DNA from 4 places in the Bacillus sp. FSL K6-3431 genome. Region 1 is predicted to be linked to each of the others. Evidence: predicted binding sites of a transcription regulator. Region 1 holds the regulator's gene; each other region holds the start of a gene.
What was found. Region 1 encodes LexA, which represses DNA repair genes until DNA is damaged. Its sites were predicted from a motif close to CGAACATATGTTCG; they were not measured.
Positions count from the first base shown of each region.

Region 2: a site for LexA is predicted at 2,272-2,285, ahead of parE (DNA topoisomerase IV subunit B). Genes of this name have one in related genera too.
Region 3: a site for LexA is predicted at 2,653-2,666, ahead of MHB53_RS11565 (YolD-like family protein). Genes of this name have one in related genera too.
Region 4: a site for LexA is predicted at 1,626-1,639, ahead of MHB53_RS00040 (Y-family DNA polymerase). Genes of this name have one in related genera too.

Region 1 covers NZ_JBBOCT010000001.1:999,957-1,004,179, reverse strand. The annotation lists gene spoIIP (stage II sporulation protein P) at 370-1,452, shown strand; gene lexA (transcriptional repressor LexA) at 1,494-2,117, opposite strand; gene yneA (cell division suppressor protein YneA) at 2,276-2,608, shown strand; gene MHB53_RS05080 (YneB family resolvase-like protein) at 2,624-3,292, shown strand; gene MHB53_RS05075 (DUF896 domain-containing protein) at 3,405-3,638, shown strand; gene tkt (transketolase) at 3,976-4,223, shown strand, end outside.
Region 2 covers NZ_JBBOCT010000001.1:662,698-666,920, forward strand. The annotation lists gene parC (DNA topoisomerase IV subunit A) at 1-255, opposite strand, end outside; gene parE (DNA topoisomerase IV subunit B) at 262-2,232, opposite strand; gene MHB53_RS03230 (CoA-binding protein) at 2,587-3,000, opposite strand; gene plsY (glycerol-3-phosphate 1-O-acyltransferase PlsY) at 3,363-3,956, shown strand; gene MHB53_RS03240 (CapA family protein) at 4,122-4,223, shown strand, end outside.
Region 3 covers NZ_JBBOCT010000001.1:2,247,962-2,252,184, forward strand. The annotation lists gene MHB53_RS11555 (response regulator transcription factor) at 1-29, opposite strand, end outside; gene MHB53_RS11560 (sensor histidine kinase) at 282-1,430, opposite strand; gene MHB53_RS11565 (YolD-like family protein) at 2,090-2,425, opposite strand; gene MHB53_RS11570 (GNAT family N-acetyltransferase) at 3,944-4,223, opposite strand, start outside.
Region 4 covers NZ_JBBOCT010000001.1:6,314-10,536, forward strand. The annotation lists gene MHB53_RS00030 (SDR family NAD(P)-dependent oxidoreductase) at 1-356, shown strand, start outside; gene map (type I methionyl aminopeptidase) at 403-1,146, shown strand; gene MHB53_RS00040 (Y-family DNA polymerase) at 1,659-2,921, shown strand; gene MHB53_RS00045 (YolD-like family protein) at 2,936-3,106, shown strand; gene MHB53_RS00050 (CDGSH iron-sulfur domain-containing protein) at 3,313-3,519, opposite strand; gene MHB53_RS00055 (iron-sulfur cluster biosynthesis family protein) at 3,650-3,985, shown strand.

The sequences.
Region 1 (4,223 bases):
AACAAATATATATGGAAACTATATGTCTGAAAGGTTGACCTATCTATTGTGGTAGCAAAAATACGGAGGTAGTGAACAATAGAGCGTCAAAGCAGCAGGTATGTAATAATTTCAGGTTACTGTTTTTGACAAATGGAAGTGCCTTATCAAGTGCCTTCCAAAAATCTCGATAATAATATCTATTATTCTTTATTCCATATCTTAGTAGATTTGTAGCGATAAATGCCCTCTATAAACTTATATAGAGGTTTTTTGTATGAAAGAAAAGATCATCAACTCTAGCAAAAATTTTATTGAAAATTACTCATAGTCTATTATTTGTTTCATATAAATGAATAATAACTACATTCACACTAAGGATTGAAGCCGATGCTAAAAATTGCTGCAAGATCTATGCTATCCATCATAGCTATTTTCTGTTTAATATCCATCATAGCTTTTTCCAGTTTGAAAATAAGTTACTTATCATTCATAGGGAACGATGATTCAAGAACGATGTCATTTCTATATATTATGTCACTTGAAAATCATTCACTCCAATCTGTTTTGCCGTATTCACAGAAACGGTCTCTTGGTAAGGATGCATTGGCATTACTGACGAATATTAATTTGAATGATATGAAGACATTTCTGATTAGTGAAATCCCAGGTTTATATGCAGCTAGTCCTAAAATACTTATAGCAGGAGAAGGGACAGATTTTACTAATTTGCCGATTGAGTCGCCCCCTCCAGCAGATTTTGGTAAAGAAGAGAAAAGTGAAACAAAAGTGGAGGAGCCAAAGGAAGAAGCAAAGAATCAAACAAAGGACTTTACAGCTTATATTTATCATTCACATACTCGGGAATCATATTTGCCAATGTTACAAGGGGATCAAGCATCAGATAAAGAAAAAAATGTGACATTACTAGGAAAAAGACTAGGTCAAAAATTAGAAGAAAAAGGAATAAAGACTTTAGTAGACACAACGGATGTAGAAGGAATACTTAAACAAAGGAACATGAAGTACTATCAGTCATATTCAGTATCACGTGAACTAGTTACAGAAGCGATGAATCAAAATAAAAAAGTTGAACTTATTTTCGATATTCATCGGGATTCACAAAGAAAGGATGTTACAACTGCCACAATTAACGGTCAGAAGTTTGCAAAACTCTTTTTTGTTGTAGGGTTAGGGCATCCAAACTATGAAAAAAATCTAAAGTTTGCTGGTAAGCTTCACAACATGATAAAAGCAAAATATCCAAATCTTTCAAGAGGAGTGTATGAAAAACCCAGAGATAATTTTAACAATGGAATCTATAATCAAGATTTAGCTGGTAAATCTTTGGTGATAGAAATCGGTGGTATTGATAATAATCTTGAAGAATTAAATCGCACAGTAGATGTGCTTGCAGAAATCGTAAGTGAATATTACTGGGAGGATTCAGTAGAAGCAAGTAAAACAAAATAAAGCCTTGACATCTTAATTGATGCAAAGGCTCCGTTAGCTTTTTAATGAATAACTTGGCGATACAAACCAATTACTTTTCCAAGAATAGAAACTTCATGTAAAATAATCGGCTCCATATTGGAATTCTCTGGTTGCAGTCGGAAATAGTCTTTTTCTTTAAAAAATCTTTTTACTGTTGCTTCATTTTCTTCTGTCATTGCAACAACGATTTCTCCATTATTAGCTGTTTGTTGTTGTCGAACAATCACATAGTCGCCATTTAATATCCCAGCTTCGATCATACTTTCGCCGACAATTTCTAGCATAAACACATGTTCATCAGTAGGCACCAATTGTTCTGGAAGTGGAAAATATTCTTCAATATTTTCGATTGCAGAAATAGGTAAACCTGCAGTAACTTTACCTACAAGAGGGACATTAACCGTATTTTGACGTGGAATATGATCTTCATCTATTTTGAGAATCTCTATTGCACGGGGCTTAGTCGGATCTCTTCTAATGAAGCCTTTGCTTTCAAGCCTGGATAAATGTCCATGAACTGTAGAGCTTGAAGCAAGTCCGACTGCCTCACCGATTTCACGAACAGATGGTGGATATCCTTTTGATTTAACCTCTAATTTAATGAAGTCTAAAATATCCTGTTGTCGTTTTGATATTTTCAACATTATTTTCACGCTCCATTTTTTATATATATTTTAACTGTATTATATCACGGAAAATGCCCGCATACAAACATAAGTTCGAAAAAGTGTTGACTTCAAACATGTGTTCGATTTATACTAATGTTAACAAACAGAACAAACATTCGAAAGAGGGATATAGGATGAATTATATATGGAAAAAGTATTCTTTTGCTATAATCTTATTTATTTTAACTTTTGTGATGGGAATCTATGTTATTTTTAGTTCAAATAGTAATACAAATGAGTATGTTATCATTACTGTTCAAGATGGAGAATCACTATGGTCAATTTCTGAGAGATACGCTCATAATTTAGGTGTGACCACTTCAGAATTTGTTAATATGTTAGAAGAGAAGAATGAATTAAAACATAAGTTAATAAAAAGTGGAGAGCAGTTAAAGGTGCCAACACCAAATGAAAAATTAGATAACTTAGATAATCATGAAAGACAATTTGTTATTCAAACAGAATAAGGATGTGGAACAAAAGTGAAAGCAATTATTTATTGCCGCGTTAGTACAGAGAAAGAAACACAGGAAACATCCCTAATAAGGCAAGAGGAAGAACTTTTGGAAGCGGCGAATAAATGGAATTTAGAAGTCGATTCAGTTATTTGCGATCGGTTTAGCGGCTACGAGTTAGATCGACCGGGCGTATTGATAATGTTGGAAAAAATTCAAAAAGAAAATATCGATGCGATTCTTATCCAAGATGAAACAAGACTTGGTAGAGGGAATGCAAGAATCGCATTGTTACATTGCTTAATGAAGGCAGGCGTGAAATTATATAGTTTTTCTCACCATGGTGAACTTGAGATTTCTGAAACAGATTCAATGGTTCTTGACATAATAAGTATGGTTGAAGAGCATCAGCGAAAGCTCCATAATTTTAAAATTAAAAAGGGAATGAAGCGTGCGATAGCACGGGGATACCGCCCTGAAAAAAATTTAAAAAACAAAGGAAATGTTGAGGGGAGAGATCGAAAGGATGTCCCCTTGGAGGAAATAATTCGCTTCCGAAAAAATGGTCTTACGTTTGCAGAAATCGCGGCGACGATGAGAGGTTTTGGATATGATGTATCTAAAGCTACCGTACATAGAAGATTTCAAGAGTATACGCTTGAAACAGAACAGATTGGAAATACAAATAGTTCATGAGAAGATAGATGATTTGATGTCTGTCTTCTTTTTTAGTATATTTGTTTTAATTAATGACATATCGATTGGGTTTGGCTCTTGACCAAATGTAATCGTAAAAGGAGTTTTAAAGATGTTGCCAAAAGAAAAACTGGCTAGAATTAATGAGCTAGCCAAAAAAGCAAAAACACAAAAGTTAACATCCTCTGAGGCGAAAGAACAATCAAAGTTAAGGGCAGAATATTTGAAAACCTTTCGTGCTTCCATGACACAAACAATTGAAAATGTACGTGTATATGATGCGAATGGCGAAGATGTAACTCCAGATAAAGTGAAAAAGTTACAGGGAATAAAGAAATTACACTAAACCGGAATTCCCGGTTTTTTTTGTAAGGCTATAAGTGGTGTTTATAGATACGAGATTGGTAAGAAATTCTTATCTTTGTCTGGATTCAAGATGTCTACACAGCGATATTCATGGTAAAAGTCTGAAATAACATATACCAACATCGTTTATTAACAACTTTCTTATCTGTACTAGAAGAACAAAAAATACTGAAGTGAGTCACAATGAAATGGAGACAAAGCGGAGGTAATTTGTATGGTTCTCATACAAATAATTACATGAAAATTTAAAAAGGTTGTTAATTCAACAAATTACCACTATTATAGAAGAGAGAAAATGGAGAGAAAGGTTGATATGAATGTTTGAAAAGGTAGATCAATTAGCAGTAAACACAATTAGAACTTTATCAATTGACGCAATCGAAAAGTCTAATTCTGGTCATCCGGGATTGCCTATGGGAGCAGCTCCAATGGCATACACACTTTGGACTCGCTTTATGAATCATAATCCGAAAAATCCAGCGTGGTTTAATCGTGATCGATTTGTTTTATCTGCAGGTCATGGTTCTATGTTGCTATATAGCTTGCTTCATTTGTCTGGCTATGG
Region 2 (4,223 bases), 340 kb from region 1:
ATACACAGATGTGTCCCCATGGGGATGATAATTACCAATTACATTTCCGACTGTTTTAGCTGACTTTCTAAATCCTTTTTCCGCTGTATTACCTTCTGTATGCATTGCAAATAGAATCCGACGCTGAACAGGCTTTAAACCGTCTCTAGCATCCGGCAAAGCACGCTCTTGAATAATGTATTTACTATAGCGGCCAAAGCGATCGCTAATAACATCTTCAAGCGGTAAATCTTGAAAAATTTCTTCTTTGTTCATAAGAACTTATTGCCTCCTATCGGTAATCAAATTATCGTTTTCTAATATACTTTGATCCTCTTCCATACCAAATTGGACATTACCTTCAATCCATTTCCTGCGGGGCTCTACCTTATCGCCCATCAATGTTGTAACTCTTCTTTCTGCTCGTGCAGCATCATCAATTAACACTCGTATCAGCGTTCTTGTTTCAGGATTCATCGTTGTGTCCCAAAGTTGATCGGCGTTCATTTCACCAAGCCCTTTGTAACGTTGGAGCATATACCCTTTACCAACCTTTTTTATCACACCACCGAGTTCTTCATCTGTCCAAGCATATTGAATCACTTCTTTTTTACCGCTTCCTTTACTGACTTTATATAAAGGTGGTAAAGCGATGAAGATTTTACCTGCTTCAAGTAATGGCTTCATATATCGGTAAAAGAAGGTAAGTAATAGTACTTGAATATGAGCACCATCTGTATCAGCATCTGTCATGATAACAATTTTGTCATAGTTTGTATCTCCAACGACAAAATCAGTTCCAACACCTGCACCGATCGTATGAATAATCGTATTGATTTCTTCATTTTTGAAAATATCCTGTAGCTTAGCCTTTTCCGTATTAATAACCTTACCTCGTAGTGGCAGGACTGCTTGAAAGCGTCTATCCCGTCCTTGCTTTGCTGACCCACCAGCAGAGTCACCTTCCACTAGGTATAATTCATTTTTTTCCGGATTTCTAGATTGAGCAGGTGTCAGCTTGCCAGATAATAGTGCATCTGATTTTCTACGGTTTTTACCACTTCTCGCTGCTTCACGCGCTTTACGTGCTGCTTCACGAGCTTGGGAAGCTTTAACCGCTTTTTTAACGAGTAATGTACTAACAGCATGATTTTCAGCTAAAAAATAGGCCAAATGCTCTGATACAACTGTATCAACGGCTGAGCGTGCTTCACTGGTTCCGAGTTTCCCCTTTGTTTGTCCTTCAAACTGAAGCATTTTTTCCGGGATTCTTACAGATACAATGGCAGCAAGACCTTCTCTTATATCTGAACCTTCGAGATTTTTATCTTTCTCTTTTAATAATCCAGTTCTGCGCGCATGTTCATTAAATACCCTTGTCATTGCCGTTCTAGCACCTATTTCATGTGTGCCTCCGTCTTTCGTACGAACATTATTGACAAAAGAAAGCATATTTTCCGAATATCCGTCATTAAATTGAAAAGCAAAATCCACTTCTATTTCATTTGATTTTCCTTCTAATGATGCAACTTGATGTAGCACATCTTTTTCGCCATTTAAATATTCCACAAATGCTTCCACGCCGTTTTCATAGCAAAACACATCTTGTACATCATTACGCAAGTCATATAATTCTATTTTAAAGCCTTTTAACAAAAAGGCGGATTCTCGTAAACGCTCACTCAAAGAATCATAATTATATACTAATGTGCTGAATATGGATGGGTCAGGTTTAAAATGTATCGTTGTTCCAGTCTGTTTTGTTTTTCCGATCTTTTCTAGCGTTGTTTTCGGTTTGCCACCATGATGAAATTGTTGTTCATATATAACTCCATCTTTTTTAACGGTAACGGTTAACCATTCCGATAATGCGTTTACTACGGAAGCACCAACACCATGTAATCCACCGCTCGTTTTGTAGCCACCTTGACCAAACTTTCCACCAGCATGTAATACAGTCAAAATGACCTCAGTAGTCGGTTTTCCAGTTGCGTGCATTCCCGTCGGCATACCTCTACCATTATCTTCTACACTTATACTATTATCTTTATGAATTTTTATAATAATATCATTTCCATGACCTGCTAGTGCCTCATCTACCGAGTTATCGACAATCTCATATACAAGGTGATGTAATCCCCTTGTATCTGTCGAACCAATATACATCCCTGGCCGCTTTCTAACAGCCTCTAAACCTTCTAATACTTGGATGGATTCATCATTATAGTCAAATTCTATCTTATTTTGTGCCACTCATATTCCCCTTTCAGCAACAGGCTTTCCGCCTTAAAACAAACATTTGTTCGCATAATTATATCACATAATTTTATACATGGTATTTCTATTTTATATCCCAGACGATAGTTTTGGCAAATAGGCACCTTATTATTACTTATCTACGATGATTATTAGCTAAAGAAAAGTATATGGCACCAACTTATCGACGACAAGTATATGTATAGAAAGCCGACTAGAGAACTTCACCCCAAGCATAGTCAACCTATTCGTCAAAATTAGACACGGATTACCTGATTTCTAATTTTATCGAAAGAACATAAGATTCCTATCCAGAAAAAAAGCAAGCGCAGCGTGGCGCTTGCAGTTCCGTTATTTTGTTAGAGCATGTTCCACTTTAATGCATCGATCCATAACAACAGTATAACCTTTCTCTTTCAAAAACGTGTAAGCTTCTTCATTTTCTACTCCGAGTTGTGCCCAAAATACATCTGCATCGATTTCTGAAAACTCTTTTGCAATCTCGGGTAAAAATTCTGAACGTCTAAATACATTAACAATGTCAACATGACCATCTATATCTTTTAATGATGCAACAGCTTTTACGCCAAAGACTTCCTTAACCTGTGGGTTAACCGGAATGATTTCATAACCAACATACTTCATTGCTTCAGATACAGTATAAGATGTCCGATCTGGATTATCACTTAGGCCTACAACTGCAATTCTTTTCGCTTTTTTTAATATTTGACCAAGTTCTTGTCTATCAGGATTTTCTACTGGCATTATTTATTTCCTCCCTTGTTCCACCTTTGTCTCTCTATCGTAAATCAGGATTATCTTTGTTGCAACTAATGATCTTTATTTTTTCGTAAATTGATATAGAGGATGTTCAAAAAGTTACCAAATGATAAGCGGCGAATTTCTTCGTTTGGCATAGGTACAACTTCTACTAAAAGCGCCCACTTCCTGTTGGCAACGTAGAAGTCAGCACATCATGTTGCAGGTCCGATCTTCAAAACCTTCTCGCCTCGAACTTCTTGTTTCTAATTTAGCACCTTTTTGAACACGCACTAAAAAACTTTTTTCATTTACAGAATCTTCATGGTACAATCAATGAACAGGATTCGCGCAAAGGAGTTAAGAATATGTTGTATGCACTCATACTTGTAATAGCTTATTTATTAGGATCAATTCCATCAGGGTTAATTGTCGGGAAGTTATTTTACGGGAAAGATATTAGACAGCATGGAAGTGGAAATCTCGGTGCAACTAATACATTTAGAACATTGGGTATGAAGGCAGGGATAGCTGTCACACTCACGGACATATTGAAGGGTACATTCGCTACATTTCTTCCATTCATTTTTGGCATGGACATGGTTATCCATCCCTTGCTTCCTGGAATATTAGCTGTAATTGGTCATATGTTCCCTATTTTCGCTGGGTTTCGAGGTGGTAAAGCAGTAGCCACGTCTGCGGGCATTCTATTGGGTTTTCAACCACTTCTGTTTTTATTAGTTATTGCCGTTTTCTTAATCAGTCTAAAAATATCCAAATATGTATCTTTATCATCGATCATCGCAGGAATTTTTGCATTCTTATACAGTCTCATATTTGAATTTGGCGAATGGCCGTTAATAGCAGTTGTATCTGCATTAGCTTTTTTCGTTATTTATCGGCACCGCGCTAATATTCAGCGGATTAAAAATAAAACAGAGCCTAAAGTAAAATGGATCTAGACAGAAGGTACATAATAGAGGATTGTTCAAAAAGTGACCAAATGATAAACGGCGAATTTCTTCGTTGCTCCATTTTTCCGGTTCCTAATTTTGCACCTTTTTGATTACGCACTAATAAGAGACTAATATTGTATTAAAAAAACCTACAGAAATGAATGAATAATTATGAAGATGAACCGAAACTTATGGATATTATTAACCATTATATTGTTGGCTTCCATCACTGCTTTATTACTTATTCAAAAGAAACAAGCTTCCACGTCTCAA
Region 3 (4,223 bases), 1.2 Mb from region 1:
TCATCTATTATTACAATCTTGGTTTTCACGAACCATTCCCCCTTAAAATCTCTATCTGCTATTTTTAGTGCATGTTCAAAAAGGTGCCAAATTAGAAACAAGAGGTTCGAGGCAGAAGGTTTTGAGGATCGGACTTGCACAGGATGTGCTGTCTTCTGTGTTGCTCATAGGGTGAGCGAACTTAACAGAAGAGCCTTCCTATACTAAGTAAGAACCTGAAAAACCGAGCAACGAAGAAATTCGCCGTTTATCATTTGGTGACCTTTTGAACATCCTTTTTGCTATTCTTTATCAAGCAACGGTATTTTTATCGTAATAACAGTACCGGAACCTGGATTAGAGTCAATAGTTATTTCTCCCTCTAAAATCACAACTCGTTCTTTCATACCTAAAAGGCCAAATGAATCATTTTTCCTATCCGTAAGATCAAAACCTATACCATTATCTTTAATAATCAAAAAAACACTATCTTCTCGTATTTCAATTTTAACTTGTATTTGTTCTGCTTGTGCATGTTTAAGTGCATTTTGGACAGCTTCCTGGATAAGTCGAAAGAGCGCCACTTCATATTTTGAAGAAAGTCTTTTATCTTTTCCAAGATGAACAAACCGAATAACAATATTCTTATTATAATCTTCGGTCGATGCTAGGTATTTTTTGAGGGTCGGGATCAATCCTAGATCATCAAGTGCCATAGGTCGTAAATCATAAATGATTCTACGTACATCATACAATGCCGATCGGATCATTTCCTTTAGGCTTCTAATTTCTAGAAGTGATTGCTCCGGTCCTTGTTCCTTATGTACTCTTTCTGCCAAATCTGATCGAATCAACACGTTGGCTAATAGTTGTGCAGGCCCATCATGGATTTCTCGAGATAAGCGCCGTCTTTCTTCTTCCTGCGCTTCAATGATCCTTAGACCAAAGTCCTGTTTCATTTTGGCATCTTCCAACACTTCGCCAATTTCTTTAATATCACTCACTAAATAATTAGCAACAATGGTAACCTGTGATACTAGTGTTTCTGCACGCACAATTGTTTCTTGCAACGCCACCAGCTGTCTTTCCAACTCATCACGTCGTAATCTCAATTGTTTTTCAGATTGTTGACTAACTAACAATCTAGCATGTAACGCATGTGCATTTTCATATACCTCACGGACCTGAGATTCTGTAAAGTTGTTAAAATTCTTACTCACTTGCGATAAACGCTTCCGTGCCAACCTCGTCTTAATTTCTAAACTATCACCCTCATCAATATGCTTATTCACTTGTTCCTTAATTACCTTTAATTCAGCAACTAATGATTGATGGTCTGCGCGGCATTGCTCACCAATTCGAAAGATCTCATCTTTACTTTGATCGACAGTTGTGATCATTGTATCCACTATATAATCTAATGTTTTTACGTCGATTTTTCTTAAAGGCATCTTTTCCTCCTAGGATACCCTATTTTTGGATTCATTTTATTTTATAATATAATGAAAAGTATATACGATATTTAATTATATCTTCAACCAATCGCATCCTTTTATACTAAATAAACTTATAAGTTATATCCGCACTAACTTTATACCCATAAACACGAATGTAAATCCTCATTTTTAAACAATTAATCTTAAAGGATGAGATTTTCACAGTATAGAGTCCATTTTGATTCTGTATAGTAATTATATCATGTATAGTAATGAGTGTTGATAAACATTGAGCTTTCGTATTGTTTTGTATATTGTTGTTCATTACCGGCAAATTGGCATACGATCGAATGGAACGTTTGTGCACTTAATTAGCTGTATGGTTTATTATATATCTAGATTTGAAAATAAAAAAGTCTAGTCTCAAAAACGAGATATGATTGAAATCAAATAGTAATAATAGATATACTATTTGATTTCATTTCAAAGGTATTTATTTTGTACCCGTTAGAAATACCTAGTGTACAATTAACATTAAAATCCCCGCTCTTTTTGAACGGGGGGGTTTCTAATTCACATTAACAATTATATTAACGCAAATTTTAACACGATCAATCTCTCCTATATCAAGATCAATCATTTTTATCCTAGCGTTCATCCTTCTTGAAGGGGTTTTAATCCGTTATAAAGTCTAAATTACTTATGCTTTGGTATTTGATCTTGTGTAAATCATTTGTCCTGTCCCTGATCCACAATAATTTATTTATTTCATCAACCCTTTCGAGCATGCCTTCTACCTCTTCAAAAAAGCCATCAAACCAGAGTTTAAATTTTAAAGGTAAATGAAATTCTAGTGCAGTGTGAATCTTCTCATCGATCTCCTCTAGCTGATATTCATCAAGTGAAAGCATACTCATTTTATAGTAGTCGTTATTCATTTCTTTTAACATGGCTACATGCTCAGGCAGCATCAAGCCTTGCCATTTTTTGTTTCCGCGATCTTTAATCATCATGCACCCTTCTTTTGTCGTAGAGGTCCGACTGAAAGGGTGTTATCCAACTTAAACGTGCGGAATTTCTTCCTGTAGTAGCAATATGCTTTAAAAGATACTTCATTAACATCGAGTACATTGATGATCCTTTGTGAAATAATTCCTTCATTATTAATATAAATCATTTCAACTTGTTATTTATTAGCTGCAGCACCATTAAGCAATCCTTCCATGTCAAAACTTCCCGAACGTTCGTTTGTATTATATATATAGCATAAGGTAACGTGTGTTTTATCACAACTGGGGAATTATTCAAATAAACAAACAAAAAAAGCCCTTCTCGAAGGGTTTAAAATGAATACAAAATATAAATATGTGTTAGGCCTACTTACTGCAAATGTGTTACTCAACTCCCCATTAATTGATCCGTTGTCCAGTTCAATAGAGAATTTTTGCTGACCTATGTTATTTATTTTTATATAAAAACTATATTTAATAAACTTTTCATCTATCTTAGTGACTAATGGATTTATTAATATATACTCATATTTCCCAGCATAGTTTTTTCCAAATTGACGTTAAGAGGATACAAATATTTCCCATTTAGTATCCGTCTTCAGCTTAATGTCAGGTACTGCTGTAATTGGGACTGAAGAGGTAACGAACAAAAAAAGCGTCCCTATTAACTATCACTTTACTCTCGGAGAATATCGACATTTGTATTGTGTTTATGCCATTTCCTTTAAGCATTGTTAATGCTTTAACTTTACTTTTAGCTTTTTCCTCGGTGCTATTATCAAATTTTAGAATCAAATCGCTATCTTCAGTTATAATAATGCGTGTCTTTGAATAAAAACTATACTGTGTTTCTGTAGTTGTCATAGCATCATTCTGAAATGTAGTATCAAAATAATTACCTAGGTTTACAAGATCAGTACCATACGCTTCCAATACTTCTATACCGTTTCTATTTTCAAAAACTGGATTTAAGAAGTCCCACTGATCCTTCCATCAGTACCAATTGTAGCAACTTTCTCACTCATGGCTCTTCTGACTTCTTCTAATTTCAATTTATGCCCCTCACTCACCACATCCGCATAAGGTCTGTCTAGTATCTCATACGTCAAACCACCAAACGCACTAAGACGCTGTTTTACTTTACTGGCTGCAGCTCATTTTGTACGTTCTCCAAGTTCTAGAGGCTGCCGCTAATCATTTAGTCCGGTCAACACGCCAGGCTATTTTTATAGAATAAAAAAACCTCCTCAGTTACGAGGAGGTTACTGCAAATATGAACTAGAAGGTTACATCTATTGTTGCTCATGCTATTTTTCTTATACCCAGGCTTTGCTTATGAGATAATAATGTGTAAAAATATCTTTGTTCAACTAACGTGGCAGGTTAGTTCAACAAGGTATTCCAATCTTTGAGATATTTTTAGGAAAAGCCCAAAAGGAATATACTCCTTTTGGGCTTTGAAGGTAGTTTATCTAATATGGTTAAATAGGCTATCAAATTTCGTCACTAATTTAGTCTTCACTTTTCACCAACTGCTAATACCCAGTCATTACATCGTATGAAACTACCAATGGGATATTCAAAATCACATTCACCAATAAGCGAGAAACCGAGCTTGCGACAAATTACATTAGAAGCGGGGTTGGTGATTTTTGGGAAAGCGTGAACAAAACTATGCTTCTTTTCAGAATTAATATTAGCAATGGCTGTGGCTGTTGCATTTGTCGCTATCCCTTTACCTTGAAATGCAGCTAAAACACTCCAACCTATCTCATAAACAGGTTCTCCTTGCCAAATC
Region 4 (4,223 bases), 990 kb from region 1:
GAAAGCTAGCAACGCCGAAATCTAGTGTGTATTCGGCATCGAAACATGCAGTCTTAGGATTTACGAATAGCCTTCGCATGGAAATGTCAAGATATGGCGTTCAAGTCATGGCGGTAAATCCAGGACCGATCCGAACGACATTTTTTGATAAAGCTGATCCAGAGGGTTCCTATTTAGAGAGCTTAGGCCGTTTTATGCTTGACACTGAGAAGGTGGCTGAAAATATTGTTGCTTCGATGCTTAGTAATCGTCGTGAAATCAACTTGCCCCGTTGGATGGATTTCGCTGGGACACTTCATACCTTGATGCCTAGAGTGGTAGAACGTCTTGGTAGAAAAGCATTTTTTAAAAAATAGGATATCGTGAAATGAAGAAATTATTGTATAGGAAGAAGGGAAATCTGTGATTGTAAAAACAGAACAGGATTTATTAGAGCTAAAAGAGATTGGTAAAGTAGTTGGCAAGATTCGGGATGAAATGATTCAGAAAACGAAGCCAGGCGTGACAACAAAGGAATTAGATGATTTTGCTGGGGAACTTTTCGAAAAGCACGGTGCGATTTCGGGACCTAAAGGTGAATATGATTTTCCAGGATTCACTTGTATAAGTGTGAATGAAGAAGTAGCACATGGGATTCCGGGAGAGCGTGTCATTCAAGAAGGGGACCTGGTAAATATTGATGTTTCAGGTTCTAAAAATGGTTATTTTGCGGATACAGGTCTTTCTTTTGTTGTAGGCGATGGAGATCCAATTTTATTTAAGCTTTGTGAAGTAGCGAAAAAGGCATTTGAAGCAGGGGTTGCTAAACTGAAAGTGGGCTCCAAAAAAAGTGGAATCGGCAAAGCTGTGTATAGCACTGCCAAGCAGCATGATTTAACTGTTATTAAAAACCTTACGGGACATGGAGTTGGCTTATCCTTACACGAATCTCCAGATCATATATTGAACTACTATGATCCGTGGGATAACGAGATTCTACATGAAGGTGTTGTTCTTGCTTTTGAACCATTTATCTCGAATGGAGATGAAGAGGTGGATGAACAGGACGATGGATGGACATTTTCTACTAAAAATAAAAGTTTTGTTGCCCAAATTGAACATACAGTGATCGTTACCAAAGAAGGTCCTGTAATTATTACACTTTAAAAAAACCCTTTATTCTCATTTGAGGATAAAGGGTTTTTTTGTAAAAATAAGAAAGTATATAAATTCATTTGAAACTTGGCCTTTCTATGTCTAGCTCCAGCGCCCAACGACTAGCAAACTTCAGGATTCTTCCTACGATAAGTCAACATCGGTTCGCCTTACGTGTATAGCTCTAGGCGCAAGGGGCTCGAGTCATAAGTCAATCCGTCAAGAATGTAAAGCCCAACCTTCTCCTCGCCGTTTTGTCTTATGCTTGTCACCCCTGAACGAGCGCCTTACGCTTTTCGTGGCTTACCGTGTTTCCTTTATCTCGGGCCCACACAAGTGGGTCACATCGGTGTTGCCACAGGACGTGGCGATCTTAACCGATGATCCATTTTGTTTGTACGTCGCTAAACGAGCGCTTCCGCTTTTCCTAATATCCAGAAAAAAATACCATTGAATAATAAAGCATATTCGGATAGACTGTTGGATATATTAGAACAAACGTTCCTTTTATGGAGGAGAGAAAAATGAGTGTGGATTACAGCAAACTGCCTAGTGATAAAATATTATGCATTGATATGAAAAGTTTCTATGCGAGCTGTTCAGCTGTCATGCTCGGTCTTAATCCACTCAAATGTTATCTAGCTGTTGTCGGAAACTTAAGCCAGCCTGGAAGTGTTGTTTTGGCTGCGTCACCATGTTTGAAAAAAGAGTATGGGATAAAAACTGGTTCTCGTTTGTTTGAAATTCCAAAAGACGCAGGGATTCACCTTGCAGAAGCAAAGATGAGCACATATTTGCGAATTTCGACTGAAATCAATCGTCTTCTCAATCGTTATGTTCCGAAAGAAGCGATTCATGTGTACAGTGTCGATGAAAGCTTTATCAAAATCGATGGAACAAACCAGTTATGGGGTGATGCATACTCGGTCGCCGAGAAAGTGAAGGATGATTTGCTGCGAGAGTTCCAGCTTACATGCTCCATCGGCATTGGACCAAATATGCTTCTTTCAAAGCTATGCCTTGATCTCGAAGCAAAACATTCAGGTATTGCGGAATGGATATACGAGGACATACCTAAAAAACTGTGGCCGGTGTCTCCGTTACGGAAAATGTGGGGAATTGGAAGGCAAGTAGAGAAGAAACTCAATAACATGGGGATTTTTAATGTCGGTCAACTTGCACACTACGATCTCGGTTTACTGGAAAAGAAATTTGGAGTAATGGGAAATCAGTTGTATTACCATGCAAGGGGAGTTGATTTATCAAAATTGGGCGCTCCGATAATGGAAGGACAAATTAGCTTTGGTAAAAGCCAGATTTTACTTCGTGATTACAAAGAAAAATCGGAAATTATATGTGTGATTCTTGAGATGTGCGAAGAAGTAGCAAGAAGAGCCCGCGAGCACGGAAAAGCTGGGAGAACAATCAGTCTTGGTATTGACTACAGCGATCGCGAGTTTGGAGGCGGATTTCTTCGGTCACGCTCAGTCGAAGAGCCGACAAATATAACGATGGATATTTATCGTGTATGCCTAGAATTAATGGCAAATCATTATACTGGAAAAACGGTGCGGAAAATTTCTATCGGTTTGTCCAATATTGCAGACGATCGCGTCTTCCAGATGAATTTATTTGAACCTAAAAAAATACATGAACGGAACCTGGGCTATATCGTTGATAAAATCCGCCGTCGACACGGGGCGGCTTCAATCCTTAGAGCGGTCTCCTATACAGAAGCAGGAACAGCACTAAAGAGGGCAGCTCTAGTCGGTGGGCATAAAGCGTAAGGGAGTGTATAAGCATGATTCACGATCGGATAAAATGGAACTCGCTCATGCTTCCCGAACATGTAGCAATGTTGCGCAACTGGGCAGCTGAGGATATACATGAAGAACCAAAGGAATTAGATGAACAGAAATTGGAACAATTGAACGAAATAGCGATAGAAGCAATGGCATGTGGAAAGAAGTAATGATTCACTACTTCAAAAAAATCATTATGAAGAATTAATTGCTATAATTCATGATTTTGATATGTTGCAAAAGGAATTCTGTCTTGTCGATCAGAGTGGATCAGTATAGGATTTTAATTGAGAGTATCGATCAGATCAAAATAGTAGATGAAGTATGAGAAAAGGGCCCTGACTGAAAGGCCTTTTCAGTCAAGAGTTTCTCCACCCTATAATACTTTTTCGGCTCTGACACAGGATTCAAACGTTCCTTTATGGGCTCCATCGCAAAAAGGCTTTTTGCTTGAAAGACCGCAGCGGCAAAGAGAGAATGCTTTTTTCGTTTCGAATACATTACCATCTGCATCAATAAGCTCTACATCACCAGTTACGCGGTAAGATCCATTATCCAATACTTTAATTTGTACCTTTTCCATATGAAAACCTCCATTTGTAAAATAAGCAATCTCTTAAATAGTAGGAGGAATTCGAGCGAAATGCAACCTCTTTCCATGTTTGACTATGTTATGATAGGAGAAAGAAGTAAAAAGAAAGGTGTGCATCCCTATGGTCAAACTTACAATTACACCAAAAGCGGCAGAACAAATAAATATGAAAATGATCAATAAAGATTTGATGTTAAAGTTGAAATATGAAACCGAAGGCAACGGCTGTGTGATGAATGGTGTACCTATGCTCGAACTGATTGAAAAACGAGAACTCGACGACGATGAGATCCAATTTGAAACAGATATCATGCCCGTCATTATGGAAAAGTCGAAAATTATCTTTTTTGCAGATCAATTGAAAATAGATTATTCAACAGAAGCGCAATCATTCCGGCTCGTGAGCCCGGACCAGATCCTAAATGGACGTATGGCATGCAAAGTGATATCCAACTGAAATACCATTCTTTGTAATCAAAAAAATAATACTACCTGACAGCAATTTGCGAAGGGCACTGAAAAAGTCCTCTTAAAGTAGAGGAACTATTAAACTCAGTTGTTGATTTGCGCTCCAGGCGCTTCGCTTTCCGTTGGGGTATCCCCAGCCCCGTATTCCCGCAGGAGTCTTCGCGCCTTCGTCTCCAATCAACAGTCTTATTCACTAATAATGACTTTTAACACAGTATTGTAATAAA